DNA from 3 places in the Providencia sp. R33 genome. Region 1 is predicted to be linked to each of the others. Evidence: predicted binding sites of a transcription regulator. Region 1 holds the regulator's gene; each other region holds the start of a gene.

Region 1 (7,427 bases):
CACCTTGAATATTCGACACACCATTAGTGCCAAGAATATCGACGAGTCCAGCTTTGTTAATATCACGATGGATAATTTTAGCGCCCAGTTTAATCGCTGACAGTAATGACGTCAGCTCACCTGTTGCATGAGGAAAATCTTGTTGCTTTTCGACGATGAATTCGCCTAATGTTTTCATGACGAAGGTCCTGAATAAAATTGACAAAGGTTTTGCGGGGCGATTATACCCCGCGCGGGGGAGAGTTTAACTAAATAAAAAAAAGATTAATAGGTTAATGCATTTATAAACCTGCTATTGATGGGTAGAATAGTGACAAACCTCATGCTAATTGGATGAAAAAGAATGCACATACATATTTTAGGTATATGCGGTACCTTTATGGGAAGCTTAGCGATATTGGCACGATCTTTAGGCCATAAAGTGACGGGCTCGGATGCGAATGTTTACCCACCGATGAGTACATTGCTTGAAAATCAAGGTATTGAACTTATTCAAGGTTATGATCCGGCGCAGCTCGAACCGATTCCGGATATGGTGGTGATTGGCAATGCCATGACACGCGGGAACCCCTGTGTTGAAGCCGTATTAGAACGAGGTTTACCTTATACTTCAGGCCCTCAGTGGTTACATGACCACGTATTGCCTGAGCGTTGGGTACTGGCTGTGGCAGGAACGCACGGTAAAACCACAACCGCAGGAATGCTTGCGTGGATTTTAGAAGATTGTGGCTACAAACCAGGCTTCTTGATTGGTGGTGTACCGGGTAATTTTGATGTGTCCGCCAAACTGGGTGAAAGCCCATTCTTTGTCATTGAAGCCGATGAATATGATTGTGCTTTCTTTGATAAACGCTCGAAATTTGTGCATTACAGCCCGAAAACGTTGGTCTTAAACAACCTTGAATTCGACCATGCAGATATTTTCGAAAACCTCGAAGCAATCCAAAAACAATTTCATCATCTTGTGCGTATCGTGCCTGCGAGTGGCAAAATCTTCACTCCAGACAATGACAATCATTTAAAACAAGTGATTGGCATGGGCTGTTGGAGTGAGCAAGAGCTGGTGGGTGGAGAACATGGCGAATGGCAAGCGGTGAAGCTAAACCACGATGGCAGCCAATTTGAAGTGTATTACCAACAAGAAAAGGTGGGCGAAGTTTCTTGGCAGCAAGTGGGTAACCACAATATCCAAAATGGTTTGATGGCAATTGCAGCTGCTCACCATGTTGGTGTGCCAGCGAAAGAAGCTTGTATTGCATTAGATAAATTTATTAATGCGCGTCGTCGTCTGGAACTGCGTGGTGTGGAAAATGGCGTGAGTGTGTATGATGATTTTGCTCACCACCCAACGGCAATTTTGGCAACACTCGAAGCACTACGCAGCAAAGTGGGCGGGACTTCTCGCATTATTGCTGTATTAGAGCCTCGTTCCAATACCATGAAACTGGGGGTGAATAAAAATGATATCGCGCCAGCTTTAGGCCGTGCAGATGAAGTCTTTTTATTCCAACCAGCCAATATTCCGTGGATGGTGACTGATATCGCTGAAAAATGCGTACAGCCTGCTCGCTGGAGTGCGGATATTGAGGCCCTGACCAATATGGTGATTGAGACAGCGCAACCTGGTGACCATATTCTTGTGATGAGCAACGGTGGCTTTGAAGGCATCCATGGGAAACTGTTGGCAGGGTTAAAAGCCAAAGCAGAAATTGAAGTGGATGATTAATTAAGCCTACTGGTAATGGGTTAGATAGACCCCAGCGTTCATTAAGACTGCTGGGGTTTTTTTATGCCTGATGTCTCAAATGGGCATTGGTCTATCACCCAGCTCAATGTTATTGGGCTATTCATTTCTTTTTTTAAGCTGCCCATATAGCAATCGAGGGAATCGGTAAAAAGATGGAATAAGCAACCGACCGCCACCGCTTTCAGTTTCCACGATGGCATAAACAGTAGGACAACGTAGGCGATTGCAGCCCAAAGGGAATGAAGAGGGTGGAAGCCAATACCACAACGCTCAGGGTCGAAAATAGGGTTTGCCAAGAGGTGGTCTAAATCGATAGCCATCGTCGCAATCATAATCAATGCGGCTAGTTTCCAATTTTTTCGCCAAAATAGATAAGCGAACAAAATGGGCATCAAAAAGTGAAAGCCGTAATGCACAATATTGCGAAAAATGTCGAATAGCACGGTAGAGCCCCTAATCTTTTGCTTAAATAAAAAGAGGGAAAGTCGATGCTTTTCCCTCTTAGTGTTACATCAAGCGATTGATGTAAATTAGAGCTCTTGTTCGAATAACGCTAAAATTGCTTCGTATAGCTCTTTTGTCGTGAAGTTATTTGCAGGTGTAGAGAAAATCGTATCATCCCCTGCAATGCTTCCTAAAATACCTTCTGCTTTACCTAATGAATCCAGTAAGCGAGCAATTAATTGGGCTGCGCCTGGGCTGGTTCTAATCACTACAACTGATGGGTTGTAATCGATATCCAAAACGAGGTTTTTCAATGGGCTGGTTGCAGTTGGTACACCAGGCTCAGTTGGTAGGCAATACACCATTTCCATTTTCGCATTACGAGTGCGAACTGCCCCAAATTTGGTGAGCATTCTGGAAATTTTAGATTGATTAATGTTTTCGTAGCCTTCTTCCTGCAAAGCCGTGACAATTTCAGCCTGAGAGCTAAATTTTTCTTCTTTGAGTAGGGCTTTAAAAGCCTTAACTAAGTCTTCTTGTTTAGACGGAGTGCGCATAATTAACCCATTCATCGGCATTAAACTAAGTTGTATTATCCGTAAAAGTGCATTTTTATGCAACAAAATTGCGTTATGATGATTTAATAATCAATGATAACGGAACCTTTAAGGTTTTATGTTATTCCGTTTTCAGCGTGAATGGTTAATTTATCTTAAATAGTTAGTATTAAACATTAGCATAATAGATCAATGAATTTAGCTTATAAAAGTTGTAAGTTTATTGTTAACAAAATGGTTTTTGCTTGAATAATGAACAGTAAAAACAACTTATTGTGCGAAAAGCAATAGTGAGAAAAACTATTTGTTAAAAAAGTGCCCGTTATCTCATTAACAGATAAGGAATTTGTTTAGAATGGTGGCAATTAGTCAACAAATTCTCTAGCGTTAAACTCTCTCTCTATCTGTTAAGAAATTGTTTTTTATACGTAATGTATTGAGTGTATAAACAAATAAAGTGATATCTTTTTAAAGTACAAATTAAGGAGTTTCAGAATGAAAGTTGCAGTCCTAGGTGCAGCAGGTGGTATCGGTCAGGCTCTCGCCCTTCTTCTCAAAAACCAGCTTCCAGCCGGTTCAGAACTCTCCCTCTACGACATCGCACCGGTTACTCCAGGTGTTGCTGCTGACTTAAGTCACATCCCAACGGATGTTAAAGTGACTGGTTTTGCAGGTGAAGATGCGAAACCTGCTCTTAAAGGTGCAGATATTGTTCTTATCTCTGCGGGTGTTGCGCGTAAACCAGGCATGGATCGTTCAGACCTGTTTAACATCAACGCTGGCATCGTTCGTAACCTGGTTCAACAAATTGCAGAAACTTGCCCGAAAGCATTAATCGGTATCATCACTAACCCAGTGAACACCACCGTTGCAATCGCTGCTGAAGTTCTGAAAAAAGCTGGCGTATACGACAAAAACCGTTTATTCGGTGTGACCACATTAGATATCATCCGTTCTAATACTTTTGTTGCTGAATTAAAAGGCAAAAACGTCAACGATGTCGAAGTGCCAGTTATTGGTGGCCACTCTGGCGTGACAATTCTTCCTCTGTTATCACAAATTGAAGGCGTAAGCTTCTCTGATGACGAAATCGCAGCGCTGACAAAACGTATCCAAAACGCGGGTACTGAAGTTGTTGAAGCAAAAGCTGGTGGCGGATCAGCGACTCTGTCTATGGGCCAAGCAGCAGCACGTTTAGGTTTATCTTTAATTCGTGGTCTGCAAGGTGAAAGCAACGTGGTTGAGTGTGTTTACACTGAAGGCGAAGGCCAACACGCACGTTTCTTCGCACAACCGGTTGTTTTAGGTAAAAACGGTATCGAAAAACACCTGCCAATCGGCAAATTAAGTGCATTTGAAGAAAAAGCGCTGAAAGATATGTTAGATGTCCTGAAAGCGGATATCGAATTAGGTGAAAAATTCATTAATGGGGCTAATACCCATTAATTTTTCCTAATCGAAAAGGTTGAGTTTTTATAAAACTCAACCTTTTTAGTTTCGACATTATTATTACGAAGCATCACTACGAGGCATGTTGGCGCATCCAATGATCCCAATGTGGGTCTGATGGTATTTTTTCTACTAAAAAATCAATAAACGTTCTGATTTTCGGCGAATGCGTATGCGCAGGGTGATATAAAGCGTACAGCGCAAATGGGGTTGATTTCGGGTCGTAATCCAGCAAAACAGGGAGCAATTCCCCATTTTCAATATAATTGCCTAACATATACGTGGGCAAACAAACAATACCTTGGTGGCAACGCGCGGCCTCTAATAAACCTAAGCTGCTGTTCACCTCAATCATATTATTAATTTCCAAAGGATAAGCGCTACCGTCTTTATCCGTCATTCGCCATGTATCAGGGATATTCGGGTTAATTAAGCAATTATGTGATGCGATATCGGCAGGGGATTGCGGAATACCATAACGGTCGAAATAGGTTCGGCTACCACAATATACCCAATTAATGTTGCAAATTTTCCGTAATGCGAAATTCTCAGGTGGGTGGCTGGTAATACGTAACGCAATATCAAAATCCACTTCATTTAAATTAATCAGTTCATCATTAAGGTCAACGGATAAACTAACTTTGGGATTGGTTTCGCGATATTCGCTATATATTTGCATTAAATGGCAGACACCAAATGCAATGGAACAAGTGATCTTTAATTGCCCTTGAGCGTGTTGATAAAAGCTGGCGGTATTAATCAGTGAGTCATCAAGATCAGCCAATAAGTTTTGCGATCGTTGCAATAAATAGCGCCCTGCATCAGTCAAAATAAAATTTCGGGTTGTACGCTTTAGCAAGACGACGCCCAGTTGATCCTCTAGCTGCTGTAGCCCTCGACTGACGGATGATGGCGTTACATTCAGCTTTTTTGCAGCTAGACTAAAGCTATTACATTCGACAATTTTGATGAATAACTCCAAATGTCGAAAAATCGCGTAGCTGTCAATTTTTGCTTTGAACGCAAAAGTGTTTTTATTTATTAGCATTGTCCTGCCCTATCAAACCCGTTTATTCCAGCATACTATAATTGTGAATTTATCGCAGTTTGCTCGTGCCACACCAGTATTAAAAAATGGCGAAAATAAAGAATTAACGCCAACAAATAACGTTGTTCCTAACTTTTTTAATAATTAAATCTATAACGTTGAGGAATAGACTATGTCTAATAGTATTCAGGCAAGTGCAGGTAATCCGATTGATACCAAAAAAATCCCTTTTACAAAATATGATGTGGGTTGGGTAATTTTATGTATTGGAATGGCGATTGGCTCAGGAATTGTATTTATGCCTGTGCAAATCGGTATTAAAGGTATTTGGGTGTTTATTGCCGCCACTATGCTTTCTTATCCAGCCATTTATTGGTTACAGAATTTATATCTCAGAACTTTATCAGAATCTGAAGAATGTAATGACTATGCGAGTGTTATTACACAATATTTAGGAAAAAATTGGGGGATAGCATTAGGGATCGCGTATTTTTTAATGTTATTACACGGCATGTTCTCTTATTCATTAGCCGTGACCTTCGACAGCGCCTCATATATTAAAACCTTTGGATTAACCGAGGGGTTATTATCCGATTCGGTTTGGTATGGTTTGATTATTATTACAGTATTAGTGGCGATAGCGGCACAAGGGGAAAGGCTGCTGTTTAAAGTGTCTGGCCCAATGGTTATCGTGAAATTTGGTATCATTGTGCTGCTTGGTGTTGTGATGGTGCCATATTGGAACTTTGCCAATATCACTGCGTTTCCTGATTTTTTTCCATTTATGCGAGATGTTTTCTTAACGCTGCCATTTACGTTATTTTCTATATTATTTGTGCAAATCTTAAGCCCAATGAACATTGCCTATCGTAAGGTTGAAAGTGATAAGCGCATTGCCACGTATCGTGCAATACGAGCTAATCGAGTGGCATATATTATTTTAGCGGTTGCTGTCTTGTTCTTTGCATTTTCTTTTACTTTCTCAATCAGCCATGAACAAGCGGTCTCTGCTTTTGAGCAAAATATCTCTGCATTAGCGATTGCTGCACAGGTTATACCCGGTGCCGTGGTGAAAGTGATGACGGCATTGCTGAATATTTTTGCTATCTTAACGGCATTCTTAGGGATTTATTTGGGCTTTCAAGAAGCGATAAAAGGCATTGTGGTGAATATCCTCACTCGATTCATGCCTGAAGAGCGTATTAACCAAACGGTATTACACTATGGTGTATGCTTAGGGGTGATCATCGCACTGTGGTTCTGGGTTTCAACACGGTTCTCCATCCTGTTCTTTATGCAATTAGGTGGCCCACTGTTTGGTATCGTTTCTTGCCTGATCCCTTGCTATCTGGTTTACAAAGTGCCCGCACTACACAAATTTAAAGGCCCAACAGTGTGGTTCATCATCTTCTTTGGTGTGCTGTTATGCCTATCGCCATTCTTTAAGTTTTTCGAATAAATAATGATGTTGATGAGAGGATCTCATGAAGAAAAAAGCAGTTTCTGAGTTTCATGTTGATACACAAGTGACCCAGCTTGGAAGAGACCCTGCGAAACAAGCAGGGTTCGTAAACGCCCCGGTTTATCGTGGTTCGACGGTGGTGTTCCCAACGGTTGATGCCTTAATCAACGATAGAGCAGAATTTAACTACGGTACTGCGGGTACACCAACGATTAAACAGCTTGAGCAAGCGTGGTCTGTTCTTGCTGGCGCTGAAGGTACAGTGTTATCACCGTCAGGGTTAGGGGCAATTGTCTTAGCCTTGTTGACGACACTAAAAACGGGTGACCACCTACTGATGCCTGATAGCGTTTATCGGCCAACCCGCAAGTTTTGCCATGGGTTATTGGACAAAATGGGGATTGAGACCACCTATTATGATCCGATGATTGGTGCAGAGATTGAAACGCTCGTGCGGACAAATACCAGCACCATTTTTTTAGAGTCTCCGGGTTCTCAAAGTTTTGAAATTCAAGATGTCCCTGCAATTGTCGATGTGGCGAAAAGGCATAATATTGCCACTATCATCGACAACACATGGGCGACGCCTCTGTTTTTTAAAGCGCATGAACTGGGCTGTGATATTTCACTCGAAGCCGGAACTAAATATTTAGGCGGTCACTCTGACTTGTTGATGGGGATTGTTTCTGCAAATCAAGCATGGTGGCCAAAACTACGTGA
Region 2 (7,427 bases), 630 kb from region 1:
GTTCAGGGGATTTTAAAAGGATTTATCGATTTAACATTCTATTGGAATGGAAAATTTTATTTACTTGATTATAAATCGAATTACCTTGGTGAAGATGCTTCACACTATACGCAAGAAGCGATGGCTGAAGCCATGATCGACCATCGTTACGATTTGCAATATCAATTATATTCTTTGGCGCTACATCGCTATTTAAAACAGCGTTTACCTGGCTATGATTACGAAACACATTTCGGTGGTGTGTATTATCTCTTCTTAAGAGGGATTGACAACGTTAATTCACAAAATGGTATTTTCTTTTATCGGCCTGTAGAAGCGTTTATTCAAAGTTTCGACCAATTGTTTAGCAATACACTCGATAAGGAGGCATGCTAATGAAATCTCTTTTTAATCGAGGGATTGAAGAGCGCATTTTCACGCCTTTAGATGTGCAATTTGCTTACAGTATTGCTGATGAAAACAACCCTATTTTATTGGTAGTTGCAGCCCTTTTGAGTGCAGAAACCATGACAGGACATGTGTGTTTAGCATTATCTGACGTGACACTTGAAAACCTATTTTCAGGGCGACACCAAGAACTTGCAAATGATTTTTGGCAAAGCATGGGGTTGCCTGATGAAAATACATTGTATCAAGCGGTTCAAAATGCACATGCAGTCTCTTTAACATCAGAAAATAGTCTCTCCCCATTATTACTTTCGGGAGATTATTTATATTTCCAACGTATGTGGCAGTATGAGCAGTGTGTTGCGTATTTTTTCTCTAACACATCAGTAAAAAATAGCCAGAATCAACCAATTCAATCTGTGCTAGACAGCCTTTTTCCTATTTCAAACGAAGTTGATTGGCAAAAAATTGCAGCTGCAGTTGCTGTAACCAGTCGAGTTTCCATTATTTCAGGGGGGCCAGGTACGGGGAAAACAACGACCGTTGCTCGCATACTGGCTGCTCTAATTAAACTAGAAACACGAAATGACCATCAGTTAAAAATTGAGCTGGCGGCCCCAACAGGGAAAGCTGCGGCAAGGCTAACGGAGTCACTTGGTAATGCGATGAAAAGTATGCCATTGACAGAAAAAGAGCGCGAAATTTTACCAAACCAAGCAAAAACGTTGCATCGATTACTTGGGGCTCAACCTGAAAGCCAGCAATTTCGTTTTAATCGAAATAATTTGTTGTCGTTAGATATCTTAATTATTGATGAAGCGTCTATGGTTGATTTACCGATGATGGCAAAACTAATTGAGGCGCTACCTGAACAGGCAAAATTGATTTTTCTTGGCGATAAAGACCAACTTGCCTCGGTAGAGGCAGGGGCAGTGCTGGGGGATATTTGTCAGTTTGCCGATATTGGTTACAGTCCTGAAAGAGCGAAGCAATTAACGGAAATTACAGGTTATTCACTTGGTGAATATTCTTCAGCCGAAGGGCCTGCTATCCGTGATAGCCTGTGCTTATTACGTAAAAGTTATCGTTTTTCGGCACAGTCGGGTATTGGGCAACTCGCTTTCGCTGTTAATGAAGGTAATTCCACTCGAGCGCAAAAGCTGCTAAACAAAGAATTAGTGGATGTGCATAATTATGTACAAGAAACTGAAGATGATTATGTGAAAATTTTACTTGATGCATCAGCCTGTTATGAAGATTACTTACTGGCTGTAAAAGCAAATAAAACCCCTGAAGAAATATTATCTAAGTTTAATCAATATCGATTGTTAGCTGCTCTTAGAGAAGGGCCTTTTGGTGTTATTGGGCTAAATGATAAGCTAGAGAAACTACTTCATCGGCAGGGACTAATTAATCGACCTTATAATCATTTGAATAAACATTATGCGGGTCGGCCTATCATGATCAGTCGTAATGATAGCCCATTAGGGCTTTTTAATGGTGATATTGGTATTATTTTGCCAGACAACGAAGGTGCGCTTAGGGCTTATTTCCAATTTCCTGACGGGAGTACTCGAGGCGTCCAGCCAAATCGCCTTCCTTTACATGAAACGGCTTATGTGATGACGGTTCACAAATCTCAAGGTTCGGAATTTACTCATACCGCATTCGTTTTACCCCAATTATATTCACCTGTTATTACTCGAGAGTTGGTATACACCGCAATCACTCGAGCAAAAAAAGAACTTTCCCTTTATGGCAATCCGAAGGTATTGCGTCGAGCAATCGAAACGCCAACTAAGCGTCGTAGTGGGCTGACGAGACAGTTAGTGTAACCATGACAAGTGATAGTTTAGAAAATTAAATTACTTAACTTGTTAATAATAATGATTTAAAGGTAATGATATGGATAACCAGCAAGAGATGACCGCAGTAACCATTACGTTGAATGCGAGACTAGAACCTGTTAGGCGTGCAGACTTAGAAGATGCTTTTGATGAAGTCATGAAAAGTCTGGATAAAGATATTCATGTCACGGGTGGAGGCACACTACTAGCTGATAATGGTGAAGCACAAGAATGTGATATTGAACTGGCCATTGCCGATGCAAGTGATGAAAATATTAGCATGATCATCCAGCTATTTACTTCAATGCTAGCGCCAAAAGGGTCTCGTTTATTTATTCATGGTGAAGATGTTCGTATCGATTTTGGTGAGCACGAAGGTTTAGCTGTTTATTTTAATGGCACTGAACTTGCTGATGAAGTTTATGAAAATGGTGACATTAACGACGTTTTTGATGTATTAGATGAAGCCGTTGAAGATATCGGTAGTATTCATGGCGTGTGGGATGGCCCTACCGAAACAGCATTCTACTTTTATGGAAGCTCTTTTGCTGAAATGGAAGCGGCAATAAAGCCACATTTAGATGCCAATCCGCTTTGTGAAAAAGCAAGAATTGTACAAATTGCGTAATTAAGTCGATATTAACAATGAATAATATGCCCCCAAATTAGGTATCCATTCGTAATTTGAGGGCATACACTGCACTAACCAACACTTATTTTATTCAAACAGAGAACGCTACTTATCAGACTGGCTCTTTAGATCTAATATCAAAATTTTAGAGCGGCGCTGGTAGTTATATAAGGCCTGTTTTTTCAATGGCAGCATTTCAATTTCCGCAGGGGTAAAACCACGTTCTTGAAACCAGTGGATACTGCGTGTTGTTAACACGAATAATTTTTCTAAGCCAAATTGTTTTGCTTGTACTGCAACACGGTGAAGTAATTCTTCTCCGCGAGCAGAGCTGCGGTAATCAGGATGAACGGCGACACAAGCCATTTCCCCTAATTTTTCCTCAGGGTATGGATAAAGGGCGGCACAAGCTATCACTAAATTGTCCCGTTCAATAATCGTGAATTTATCGATTTCCATTTCGAGTTGTTCCCGTGAGCGGCGAACGAGTATTCCTTGCTGCTCCAATGGGCGAATTAACTCTAAAATGCCTCCAATATCATTGATATTCGCGCGGCGGATTTGTTCAGAACTTTCCATTACGATTTGGGTTCCGATACCGTCACGAGAGAATAATTCTTGAATAAGAGAGCCATTTTCTTGGTAACTTAACAGGTGGCTACGGCGTACTCCACGGCGACAAGCTTTCGCTGCACCTCGCAAGAAACGCACAGTTCCAGAGTAGTAATCCCCTTCAGATTCAAGTTCTTGGATTCGATTCTCTGCCTCATTAGGGAACAATTCAGATAAAATATTGCCATCTTTATCTGCGACACCTTGAGAGGAACAGAATCCGATCAGCTTCTCGGCCTTCATTTTCACGGCTAGCTGAGTCGCAATTTCTTCTGAAGTGAGATTAAAGCTTTCCCCTGTCACAGAAACGGCAACAGGGCCAATTAATACAATAGAACCATTATCTAATTGATTGTTAATGGCCTCTTCGTTTATACGACGGATTCTGCCACTGTGGCAGTAATCAACACCATCATCAACACCAAGTGGTTGTGCAATGACAAAATTACCACTGACCACATTAATATGAGCACCCTGCAATGGTGTGTTGCTTAAGCTCATTGACAAGCGAGCGGTAATATCGAGTTGTAACGCACCAGATGCCTGTTTAACATATTCAAGTGTATTTGAATCAGTCACACGGGTATGTTTGTGGTAAACCGCATCGTATTTGTGTTCAGCTAAAATATCTTCAATCTGCGGACGTGCGCCGTAGACCACAATAATTCGGATCCCTAAGCTATGCAATAATCCTATATCATTGACAATACTTGGGAAATTTTCGTGCGCAATCGCTTCACCACCAAGCATAATGATAAAATTTTTGCCGCGGTGGGCGTTTATATAAGGTACCGAATGGCGAAACTCATCAACCAACTCGGTGCTGCGCTCTTTCATAACAACCCTCTTAAGTGAATTTTTATTCGTTAATTATGTATTTTTATTCTTTTTGGCGAAAAATATCAAGTAAAAGATGGAATAAAAAAATAACAAATATATTTTTATGGGTTACATATCTTTAAATATAAATGTGTATTATTAATGACAGGGAGCACATGATTCGTTAGAGTGCTTATTTCTGGCCAAATAATTGGCTTATAGTCTAAAATCATTTTATTTTTCAGTTCTAGGTTCGGAATTATTGATGAGTCAGCAAGATCACAGCCCATCTAAGCGCCGTTTTATTCAAGGCGCCGCCGCAGTTATGTTACTGAGCGTCAGCCCATTCGGTTTTTCTGCGAATAGCAGCGTGATCGCTGTGCGTATTTGGCCCGCATCGAGTTATACCCGTGTAACGCTTGAATCAAGCGTTCCGCTAAAGTATCGCCAGTTTGTGCTAAATAACCCTGAGCGTATTGTTGTTGACCTTGAGGGCGTACAGTTAAATAACGTCCTTAAACAGATGGGAACTCAAATTCAAACGCGTGACCCTTACCTCAAACTGGTCAGGGTGGGGCAATTTGACCCTAAAACCGTACGCCTTGTTTTCGAAGTGAAAAATAAAGTGACTCCGCAATTCTTTACCATGTCGCCTGTTGGGGAATTTAAGCACCGCTTAGTCCTTGATTTCTATCCGGGTAAAGGTGTGGATACCAGTGATGATCCACTGTTAGCATTACTCGAGGACTACAATAAAGGTGACCTCGAAGAAAGTATGCCTGTACAAGCGAAAAAACCGGGTAAAGCAGGGACGGATCGCCCGATTATCATTATGATTGACCCTGGACATGGTGGGGAAGACCCTGGCGCAATAGGGAAATATAAAACGCGTGAAAAAGATGTTGTCTTGCAAATTGCACGGCGCTTGAAAGCGTTGATTGATAAAGATCCTAAAATGCGTGCATATATGACGCGTAATGAGGATGTATTTATCCCTCTTAAAGTTCGTGTCGCAAAAGCGCGTAAAATGCAGGCTGATTTATTTGTATCTATTCATGCGGATGCATTTACCAACCGTTCAGCACACGGTTCCTCTGTATTTGCATTATCGACTAAAGGGGCAACCAGCAACACGGCTCGTTATCTTGCTCAAACACAGAATGAGGCTGACTTAATTGGTGGTGTGAGTAAGAGCGGGGATGTGTATCTTGATCACACAATGCTAGATTTAGTCCAGACGGCGACGATTAATGATAGTTTGAAATTTGGTGATGAAGTGCTCAAACGTATGGGTAGAGTCAATCGATTACACAAAAATAAGGTTGATCAAGCAGGGTTCGCGGTACTCAAAGCGCCTGAAATTCCATCAATATTAGTTGAAACTGCGTTTATCAGTAACTTAGAAGAAGAGCGTAAACTGAAGACGGCTAAGTTCCAACAACAGATGGCAGAGTCTATCTTTGAAGGGGTAAAAGCTTACTTCCGTAATGGTGGTGAGTTAGCGATCCGCAATTAGTTATTGTGAATAATTAATAAAGAGGTGATAAGTAAAAGCGAGTCGCCTTTTTTTATATGTAAAAATCGAAATAGATGATTGATAATTTTGAGAGAGAGTGGGTGTGTCAGAGGAGAAAATTGGTTGCGGGGGCTGGATTTGAACCAACGACCTTCGGGTTATGAGCCCGACGAGCTACCAAGCTGCTCCACCCCGCGACTGAAGAAGTAAAAAAATTGGTTGCGGGAGCTGGATTTGAACCAACGACCTTCGGGTTATGAGCCCGACGAGCTACCAAGCTGCTCCATCCCGCGACTGAATTCTTTACAACATTTTGATTTTTTTACTGCTTTACTGATTAAATCAGTATTGGTTGCGGGGGCTGGATTTGAACCAACGACCTTCGGGTTATGAGCCCGACGAGCTACCAAGCTGCTCCACCCCGCGTCCGATAGCGGGCACTATACTCGGGATGAGATCTGATGCAAGTTTTTTCGTGTTTTTTTTTCACTTTTTGCATTCTACAGAACAAAATACGCACGGAATGTCTACTTTTTAAACTTTATTGGTGTGGCAAAGAAAAATAATTTAACTAAATATGTTTACACGTTTCATTCCCATTTGGGGTTTGCTATTGTGCGTTTCATATTGGATTGTGGGTTGCATTTGGGTGGTGGAGCATGAATTTAGGATTAATAAAGGTAAATAATATGCTATCGGTGAAAAAATGGTCGACAGTAAATAGGTGGATAGTCACAGGCGTCTTTTTTTCATTGTTGGCAGGATGCCAAACTCACCCAACGGATAAAGGCCAGCAATATAAAGATGGCCGGCTTGTTGAAGATTTACAAAAAGTTAATCAGGTAAATGTTCAAGGAAAACCAATAAATGCACCTGACTTTAACCAGCAAGTGGTTGAGATTCAAAAAGCATCTCCACGCTTGTTCCAAAACAACCGTGATACCTACCATGCGATTGAAAATTGGTTAATGGCAGGTGGAAACCCAGCAGAACTTGCCAGTTACAATTTATCAGCATTCCAAATGGAAGGTGCTGATAACTACGGTAACGTTCAATTTACTGGGTATTACACCCCCGTTATTGAAGCAAGACGCTCACCTCAGGGGGAATTTCGCCATCCATTATATGGAATGCCACCAAAAGGAAAATCACGATTACCTAGTCGAGCGGCTATCTATAATGGTGCTCTGAGCAATAACCTCATTTTGGCTTACAGTAATTCTACTGTAGATAATTTTATGATGGAAGTCCAAGGCAGTGGTTATGTGGATTTTGGCGATGGTAGCCCGCTGAACTTCTTTAGTTATGCGGGAAAAAATGGCCACGCATATAAAAGTATTGGTAAGGTCCTCGTTGACCGTGGCGAGGTACCGTTAAGCCAAATGTCCCTACAAGCTATCCATGATTGGACAAATAGCCATAGTGAGCAAGAAGTTCGTCAATTATTAGAGGAAAATCCATCGTTTGTTTTCTTCAAACCACAATCTTTTGTACCTGTCAGAGGTGCAAGTGCAGTGCCGTTAATAGCAAAAGCTTCTGTTGCGTCAGATAAAACGTTGATTCCAGCAGGAACTGCATTGCTGGCGGAAATACCTGTTTTAGACGGCAATGGTAA
Region 3 (7,427 bases), 170 kb from region 1:
CTATGGGTTCTGTCCCGTTCGCCTGAGTTTGCACCATAGGTGACAGAGACAAATTTCGGTTTCAGGTTTTTGAGTCGATCGATGGATTTCCAAAGCGTCTGCTCCATCTCTTCACTGCGAGGTGGGAAAAATTCAAATGAAACATTAATTTGGCCATCTAATTCAGCTAAATTTTGATTTAGCGCTTCGCGCTGATTTGCGTGAAAAAAACTCATACCCTGTAACCTCGCAATTTTGCAGACTAACTATTATCTTTGTAAATTATTATATCCATGTATGCATCTATACGTTTAGACGTCTAAATAGAAATTACCAGATCGGTATCAATAGTCAATACTTAAATTAAATTATCGCGCTGATGTTTTTTCAGTCAGAACAAGAAAAAAATTCATGATAAAAAAACGCGACCCTTTTCAGCGTCGCGTTTATATGAGTGGTTAGTTAGATTTATTCCGTGAAACAGAAGTGCTCAATCATTTGGCTAATTAGCTGGCGAGTAGGCTCAATAAAACGCATATCAATATATTCATCGGGTTGATGAGCTTGTTCAATAGAACCGGGCCCGAGTACTAAGGTTGGGCAGAGCTCTTGAATAAACGGCGCTTCGGTACAGTAGTTCACAGTATCGGCTTTTTGCCCCAGCAACTGTTCAATTACTGCCACCATTTTGTGGTCTGTCGGGCATTCATAACCTGGGATCGGTGGGTGCATTGACTCAATTGCCAAGCGACCCGGCCATTTTGCGCGAACAGGTTCGAGAGCATCATTCAATAGCTCATCCAAATCTTGCAACGTCAGCCCCGGTAATGGGCGAATATCCATATGTAATTCACAGCAACCACAAATACGGTTTGCTGCATCACCGCCATGAATATGACCAAAGTTCATTGTGGGATAAGGGATCACGAAAGCCGGGTTATTAAAACGTTCCTTCAATGTGTTACGCAATGTCATCAAATGAGAGATTGACTCATGCATCAGCTCAATAGCATTCACACCACGTTCAGGGTCACTTGAATGCCCTGATTGCCCTGTAATACGAATTGCATTGGAAAGATGGCCTTTGTGCGCACGTATCGGTTGTAATGAAGTTGGTTCACCGATAATGGCAAAATCAGGGCGCAGGGCGGTATTTGCCGCAAAGTAGCGTGCGCCTGCCATCGAGGTTTCTTCATCAGCGGTAGCAAGGATATGCAGTGGGTGCTTGAGCTTAGTAAGGTCCATATCGCGCAGTGCATCGACAATGAAAGCAAAGAAGCCTTTCATGTCAGCAGTGCCGAGGCCATAAAGCTTACCATCGTGTTCTGTCAGCTCGAAAGGGTTCTTGCTCCAGCGGCCATCATCAAAAGGCACAGTATCGGTATGGCCACACAACATCAGGCCGCCATTACCCTCGCCAATGGAAGCCAGCAGGTTATATTTATCACGTGTTTCCGGTACCGGTTGAATATTGACCGAAAACCCCAGCGTCTCTAACCACCCACCAAGGAGTTCCACAAGGGCTTTATTGCTCTGATCCAAATGGGAATCAGTCGCACTAATCGATGGAGTGGCAATTAATTGACGATAAATCTCAATAAATGCAGGTAATTTAATATTCACTGTTGACAGCCTTAATCCATAATAGTATCAATATTCATGCACTTTATTTGAATAAAAATACACATTAAACTGTTTGGGTCACGAGTACAAGGTAGAAAGCATATGTTGAACACACTCATTATCGGGGCCAGTGGCTATACTGGAGCAGAATTAGCCGCTTATTTGCAACGTCACCCTGAAATTAATCTTCAAGGGTTGATGGTATCGAAGCAAAGTGCCGATGCAAATAAACGTTTTTCTGATTTATATCCCCAGTATAAAGGCATCATTGACCTTCCTGTCCAGCCATTAATCGATGTGGCAGAGGCAGCAAAAGGCATTGATGTTGTTTTCCTCGCCACTGCACATGAAGTGAGCCACGACATCGCCCCGCAATTCCTTGCGGCGGGTTGTGTGGTGTTCGATTTATCCGGCGCTTACCGCGTTCAAGATCCTGCGTTCTACACGCAATACTATGGCTTTGAACATACAAATACCGAATGGTTAATGCAAGCAGTTTACGGTTTAGCGGAGTGGCAAGCGGATAAAATTCGTCAAGCTCAGTTAATCGCGGTACCAGGCTGTTACCCAACAGTTTCACAACTCGCGTTAAAACCGTTAATTGAAGCCAAGTTATTGGATAACAGCATGTGGCCTGTTATCAATGCAACCAGTGGCGTGTCAGGTGCTGGGCGCAAGGCTTCAATGACAAACAGCTTCTGTGAAGTGAGCTTACAGCCGTATGGTATTTTCACCCATCGCCATCAGCCTGAAATCTCAACACATTTGGGGCAAGAAGTGATTTTCACGCCGCATCTGGGCAACTTTTCAAGAGGGATCCTAGCGACTATCACATGCAAGGTGAAAGCGGGTGTCACAGCAGAGAAAATTGGCGAAACGTTTAAAGAGGCGTATCAAAACAAACCGTTGGTACGCTTATATGATAAAGGCGTTCCTGCACTGAAATCCGTCGTCGGCACGCCATTTTGTGATATCGGTTATGTATTGAAAGGGGAGCACCTGATTTTAGTCGGTACAGAAGATAACCTACTAAAAGGTGCCGCGGCACAAGCGGTACAGTGCATGAATATTCGTTTTGGTTTCAATGAAACCCAGTCATTACTTTAATAAGGACAAACCATGCAACCCTTAGTGATTAAATTGGGCGGTGTGTTACTGGATAGCACTGAAGCATTAGAAAAACTGTTTACCGCTATTCAAACCTATCGCCAAGTGCATCAACGTGAGTTAGTGATTGTCCATGGTGGTGGCTGCCTAGTTGATGAATTAATGCAGAAATTGCAGCTTCCTGTTGTGAAGAAGCAGGGGCTTCGAGTTACACCGGCGGATCAAATCGACATTATTACGGGGGCTTTAGCGGGTACGGCAAACAAAACCTTACTGGCTTGGAGCATCAAACACCAATTACCCGCAGTGGGGTTATCACTCGGTGATGGGCAAAGTGCGGTTGTCACACAATTAAATGACGAGCTGGGTCATGTCGGGAATGCAAAACCAGGTGATGCCAAACTCTTGAAATTGCTGCTCGGCGCGGGGTATTTGCCAATCATCAGTTCTATTGGTATCACCGTACAAGGTGAGCTGATGAATGTGAACGCAGACCAAGCCGCTACGGCTGTGGCTCAAGCACTCAATGCCGATCTGGTTTTATTGTCGGATGTGAGTGGCATCTTAGATGGTAAAGGTCAAAAAATTGATGAGATGACCACGCAAAAAGCGCAAAAACTCATCGACCAAGGAATTATTACAGATGGAATGATTGTGAAGGTGAATGCTGCGTTAGACGCTGCCAACGCACTGCAACGCTCCGTCGATATTGCAAGTTGGCGTCACGCTGAACAACTTCCTGAGCTGTTTAATGGAACAGCAATCGGAACTCGGATCTTGGCATCGTAATTGAGCCATACACATAATAAATTAATTGAGCGGATAGGTACGTTATGAAAAAGGGTATTAAAAAGATTGTATTAGCATACTCAGGCGGTTTGGATACATCGGCAATTATTCCATGGTTGAAAGAAAACTATGACGGTTGTGAAGTGGTCGCATTCGTTGCCGATGTGGGACAAGACAGAGAAGATTTAGTCGGTGTTGAGAAAAAAGCACTGCAATCTGGCGCATCAGAGTGCTATATCGTTGATTTACGTGAAGAGTTTATCAAAGAATACATCTATCCAGTATTAAAAACGGGTGCATTATATGAAGGTAGCTATTTATTAGGTACATCAATGGCTCGCCCAATTATTGCTAAAGCACAAGTTGAAATCGCATTAAAAGTGGGTGCGGATGCCGTTGCTCACGGCGCAACAGGTAAAGGAAACGACCAAGTGCGTTTCGAAAGCACCTATACGGCGTTGGCGCCACACCTAGAAGTGGTTGCACCGTGGCGTGAGTGGGATTTACGTTCCCGTGAAGCGCTGCTCGATTATTTGAAAGAGCGTAATATCCCGACAACCGCTAGCCTTGAAAAAATTTACAGCCGTGATGAAAATGCATGGCACATCTCCACTGAAGGTGGTGTGTTAGAAAGCACATGGAATGCAGCCAACCAAGACTGCTGGGTATGGACCGTTGATCCGCAAGATGCTCCTGATGAAGCAGAGTTTGTGACTGTCGGTGTGAAACAAGGCGAAGTGGTCTCTGTTAACGGTAAAACATTGTCTCCATTGGGTTGCTTAGAAACACTGAACACATTAGGTGCGAAACACGGGGTAGGCCGTATCGATATCGTTGAAAACCGTTTAGTGGGCATGAAATCTCGTGGTTGCTATGAAACCCCAGGAGGCACCATCATGATGGCTGCGCTGCGTGGGATTGAGCAATTAGTGTTAGACCGTGACAGCTACAAATGGCGTGAGCAGCTAGGCTTAGAAATGTCCTATGTGGTCTATGACGGGCGTTGGTTCGCACCATTACGTCACTCATTACAAGCAGCAGCGGAATCCTTAGCACAAGATGTTACAGGTGAAGTTGTGCTGAAACTGTATAAAGGGCAAGTGACAGCGATTCAGAAAAAAGCAGACAAGAGCCTGTATTCTGAAGAGTTCGCGACATTTGGTGAAGATGAAGTTTACGACCACAGCCATGCTGGTGGGTTTATCCGTCTTTATTCCCTGTCTTCACGTATCCGTGCGTTGAAAGAACAAAACAAAGCAAAATAGAGTTAACCGCAGTAACCCGACAGCCATGTCGCTGTCGGGTGTTAAAACTTATTTTATCAATCAGGTAGGGATCCGTTATGGCACTTTGGGGTGGACGTTTTAGTCAGCAGGCAGATCAGCGGTTTAAACAGTTTAATGATTCATTGCGTTTCGATTATCGCTTGGCGCAACAAGATATTATCGGTTCAGTCGCATGGTCAAAATCATTGGTCACGGTAGGTGTGTTGACAGATAGCGAACAACAATCTTTAGAACAGGCACTAAATGTACTGTTAAAAGAAGTGCAAGATAACCCTGAAATTATTTTGCAAAGCGATGCGGAAGATATTCACAGTTGGGTTGAAGGCAAACTGATTGATAAAGTTGGTGATTTGGGTAAAAAACTGCACACAGGCCGTAGCCGTAATGACCAAGTGGCAACAGACTTAAAATTGTGGTGTAAAGACCAAGTTGCGTTATTGCTGGAAGCGGTCACTGAGCTACAAAAAGCGTTAGTGGTTACCGCAGAAAATAACCAAGATGCAGTGATGCCAGGCTATACCCATTTACAACGTGCTCAACCAGTAACGTTTGCTCATTGGTGTTTGGCATACAGTGAAATGCTAGCGCGTGATGAAAGCCGTTTAAAAGATACGCTAAAACGTTTGGATGTCAGCCCGTTGGGTTGTGGGGCATTAGCCGGTACGGCATATGATATTGACCGTGAACAGCTCGCTTCTTGGCTTGGTTTTGCCTCTGCAACTCGCAACAGTTTAGATACCGTTTCTGATAGAGACCATGTTCTTGAGCTCTTATCGGATGCCAGCATTGGTATGGTACATTTATCGCGCTTTGCGGAAGATTTAATTTTCTTCAATAGCGGTGAAGCAGGTTTCGTTGAGTTATCTGACAAAGTAACGTCAGGTTCTTCCTTAATGCCTCAAAAGAAAAACCCCGATGCATTAGAACTGATCCGCGGTAAATGCGGGCGAGTTCAAGGCGCATTAACGGGTATGATGATGACCTTAAAAGGGTTACCGCTTGCTTATAATAAAGATATGCAAGAGGACAAAGAAGGCCTATTTGATGCGTTGGATACATGGTTAGATTGCATGCATATGGCCGTGTTAGTTCTTGATGGTATTCAAATTCGTCGACCACGTTGTGAAGAAGCCGCAAAACAAGGCTATGCAAATGCAACCGAGCTGGCGGATTATTTAGTGGCCAAAGGTGTTCCATTCCGTGAAGCGCATCATATTGTGGGTGAAGCGGTTGTTGCCGCAATAGCGCAAGGTAAAGCACTAGAAGAGATGGCGTTAAGCGATCTGCAAAAATTCAGTGATACTATTCAGTTGGATGTGTATGAAATTCTCTCGCTGCAATCATGTTTAGATAAGCGATTAGCAAAAGGAGGAGTGTCTCAGATGCAGGTGGCGAGTGCCATTGAGGAAGCAAAAATACGGTTAGGTTTCTAAGCGGTAATCTGTGGACGAAAAATGGGGGGTAGCATGGCTACCCCAATTCCCACAGGCATTTCTGGTTAGATATATTTAATCGTTAGCATACCTAATTGCTCTTCTTTGTTAACCCAGTTGTATGACAATTCATTTCTTCCATCATTAATCACATTCCACCCTTTAACACTATGGATATTCTTTAAGTCTATATTTGAAGTAGTTACATTGGTTTTATCATCAAAACAGGATAATTCTACGTTTGCTTCTGTGACGTTATTGGTACATGTAGGATGAACAATGGCGCCAGAAAAATGAACTGCGCCAGATGCTTGATCCTGTGCTGCATAAACATTAAACGCACTTGATGCTGAAATTAATAATAATGCAGTTAATGAATGATTAAATACTTTCTTAGTTAGTAACTTTTTCATAATAATCTCCCGCCACTGAATTCTTTTGAAATCAGTTGGTTATATTTGTTTGTTTAAAAGGTTATCTTATTTATTAATTATATACTTTGTGTGTAATTAATAATGATTTAACGTTCTCTTTTTGAGCTTATTTAAATTTTCAAATGCTATGGTGACCCTCTGATTTATTTATTAAATTGATATTAATTCTTAATATAAAGTTATTCTGTTCGATAAATTAATAAATTCTCATTCCTTGCTATGGGAGTAATTATAAAATAAAAAACTCTCAAAAGGTGTAAATATAAAAAATCAAATGTGTGAAAATATAATAAAGATAAGTGCTATATTACGCTCTGTTATGATAACTTAACGTTATCGTCTTTCTTTATATTGTCTGTAAATTTACCTATATGCATCCAAATAATCTTGTATTTAGCCTTGTTAGGTAATTAATTGGATGAATATTCTGTTTGTTTATGTGTGACTAAATTTACTCAGTAGAGGTGATATATAAACTGATAAAGCTGTATTGAGATTTTAAATTAACTTTTAAATACAAACTTACAAAGTCTAATAATAAATGAAAAAGAATATAACAAGATGTTTCAGTAATTAGGCTTCTAAACGATATTTCTAATCTTTTAACGAGAAATGCTGTTTAGTTTTCAGTGTAACTGGGGGAAAATCACTGGGTGATTAGTACAAGTATTTCAATATGGCGTTAAGTTATGTTGTAAGCGTCTCATATCGTTATTTTTTTCTTGCACAAAAAGAAAACGTATAACACCACCGTTTAGTGCCACTTTCTATTGCGC

Evidence for each region. Region 1 encodes ArgR, which controls arginine synthesis, uptake and breakdown. Its sites were predicted from a motif close to ANTGAATAAAAATACANT; they were not measured.
Region 2: a site for ArgR is predicted at 4,328-4,345, ahead of argA (amino-acid N-acetyltransferase). Genes of this name have one in related genera too.
Region 3: a site for ArgR is predicted at 1,649-1,666, ahead of argC (N-acetyl-gamma-glutamyl-phosphate reductase). Genes of this name have one in related genera too.

What each region holds. Positions count from the first base shown of each region.
Region 1 covers NZ_CP072453.1:3,345,736-3,353,162, reverse strand. Annotated here, with positions in the region: gene fbp (class 1 fructose-bisphosphatase) at 1-178, opposite strand, end outside; gene mpl (UDP-N-acetylmuramate:L-alanyl-gamma-D-glutamyl-meso-diaminopimelate ligase) at 344-1,726, shown strand; gene J6836_RS15670 (DUF6122 family protein) at 1,768-2,190, opposite strand; gene argR (transcriptional regulator ArgR) at 2,278-2,748, opposite strand; gene mdh (malate dehydrogenase) at 3,244-4,194, shown strand; gene J6836_RS15655 (LysR family transcriptional regulator) at 4,271-5,245, opposite strand; gene J6836_RS15650 (amino acid permease) at 5,418-6,704, shown strand; gene metC (cystathionine beta-lyase) at 6,730-7,427, shown strand, end outside.
Region 2 covers NZ_CP072453.1:2,710,972-2,718,398, reverse strand. Annotated here, with positions in the region: gene recB (exodeoxyribonuclease V subunit beta) at 1-375, shown strand, start outside; gene recD (exodeoxyribonuclease V subunit alpha) at 375-2,222, shown strand; gene J6836_RS12790 (hypothetical protein) at 2,293-2,862, shown strand; gene argA (amino-acid N-acetyltransferase) at 2,971-4,314, opposite strand; gene amiC (N-acetylmuramoyl-L-alanine amidase AmiC) at 4,562-5,812, shown strand; tRNA gene J6836_RS12775 (tRNA-Met) at 5,933-6,009, opposite strand; tRNA gene J6836_RS12770 (tRNA-Met) at 6,029-6,105, opposite strand; tRNA gene J6836_RS12765 (tRNA-Met) at 6,162-6,238, opposite strand; gene mltA (murein transglycosylase A) at 6,502-7,427, shown strand, end outside.
Region 3 covers NZ_CP072453.1:3,518,229-3,525,655, reverse strand. Annotated here, with positions in the region: gene metF (methylenetetrahydrofolate reductase) at 1-215, opposite strand, end outside; gene argE (acetylornithine deacetylase) at 448-1,602, opposite strand; gene argC (N-acetyl-gamma-glutamyl-phosphate reductase) at 1,705-2,709, shown strand; gene argB (acetylglutamate kinase) at 2,722-3,498, shown strand; gene J6836_RS16585 (argininosuccinate synthase) at 3,543-4,763, shown strand; gene argH (argininosuccinate lyase) at 4,841-6,217, shown strand; gene J6836_RS16575 (hypothetical protein) at 6,283-6,630, opposite strand.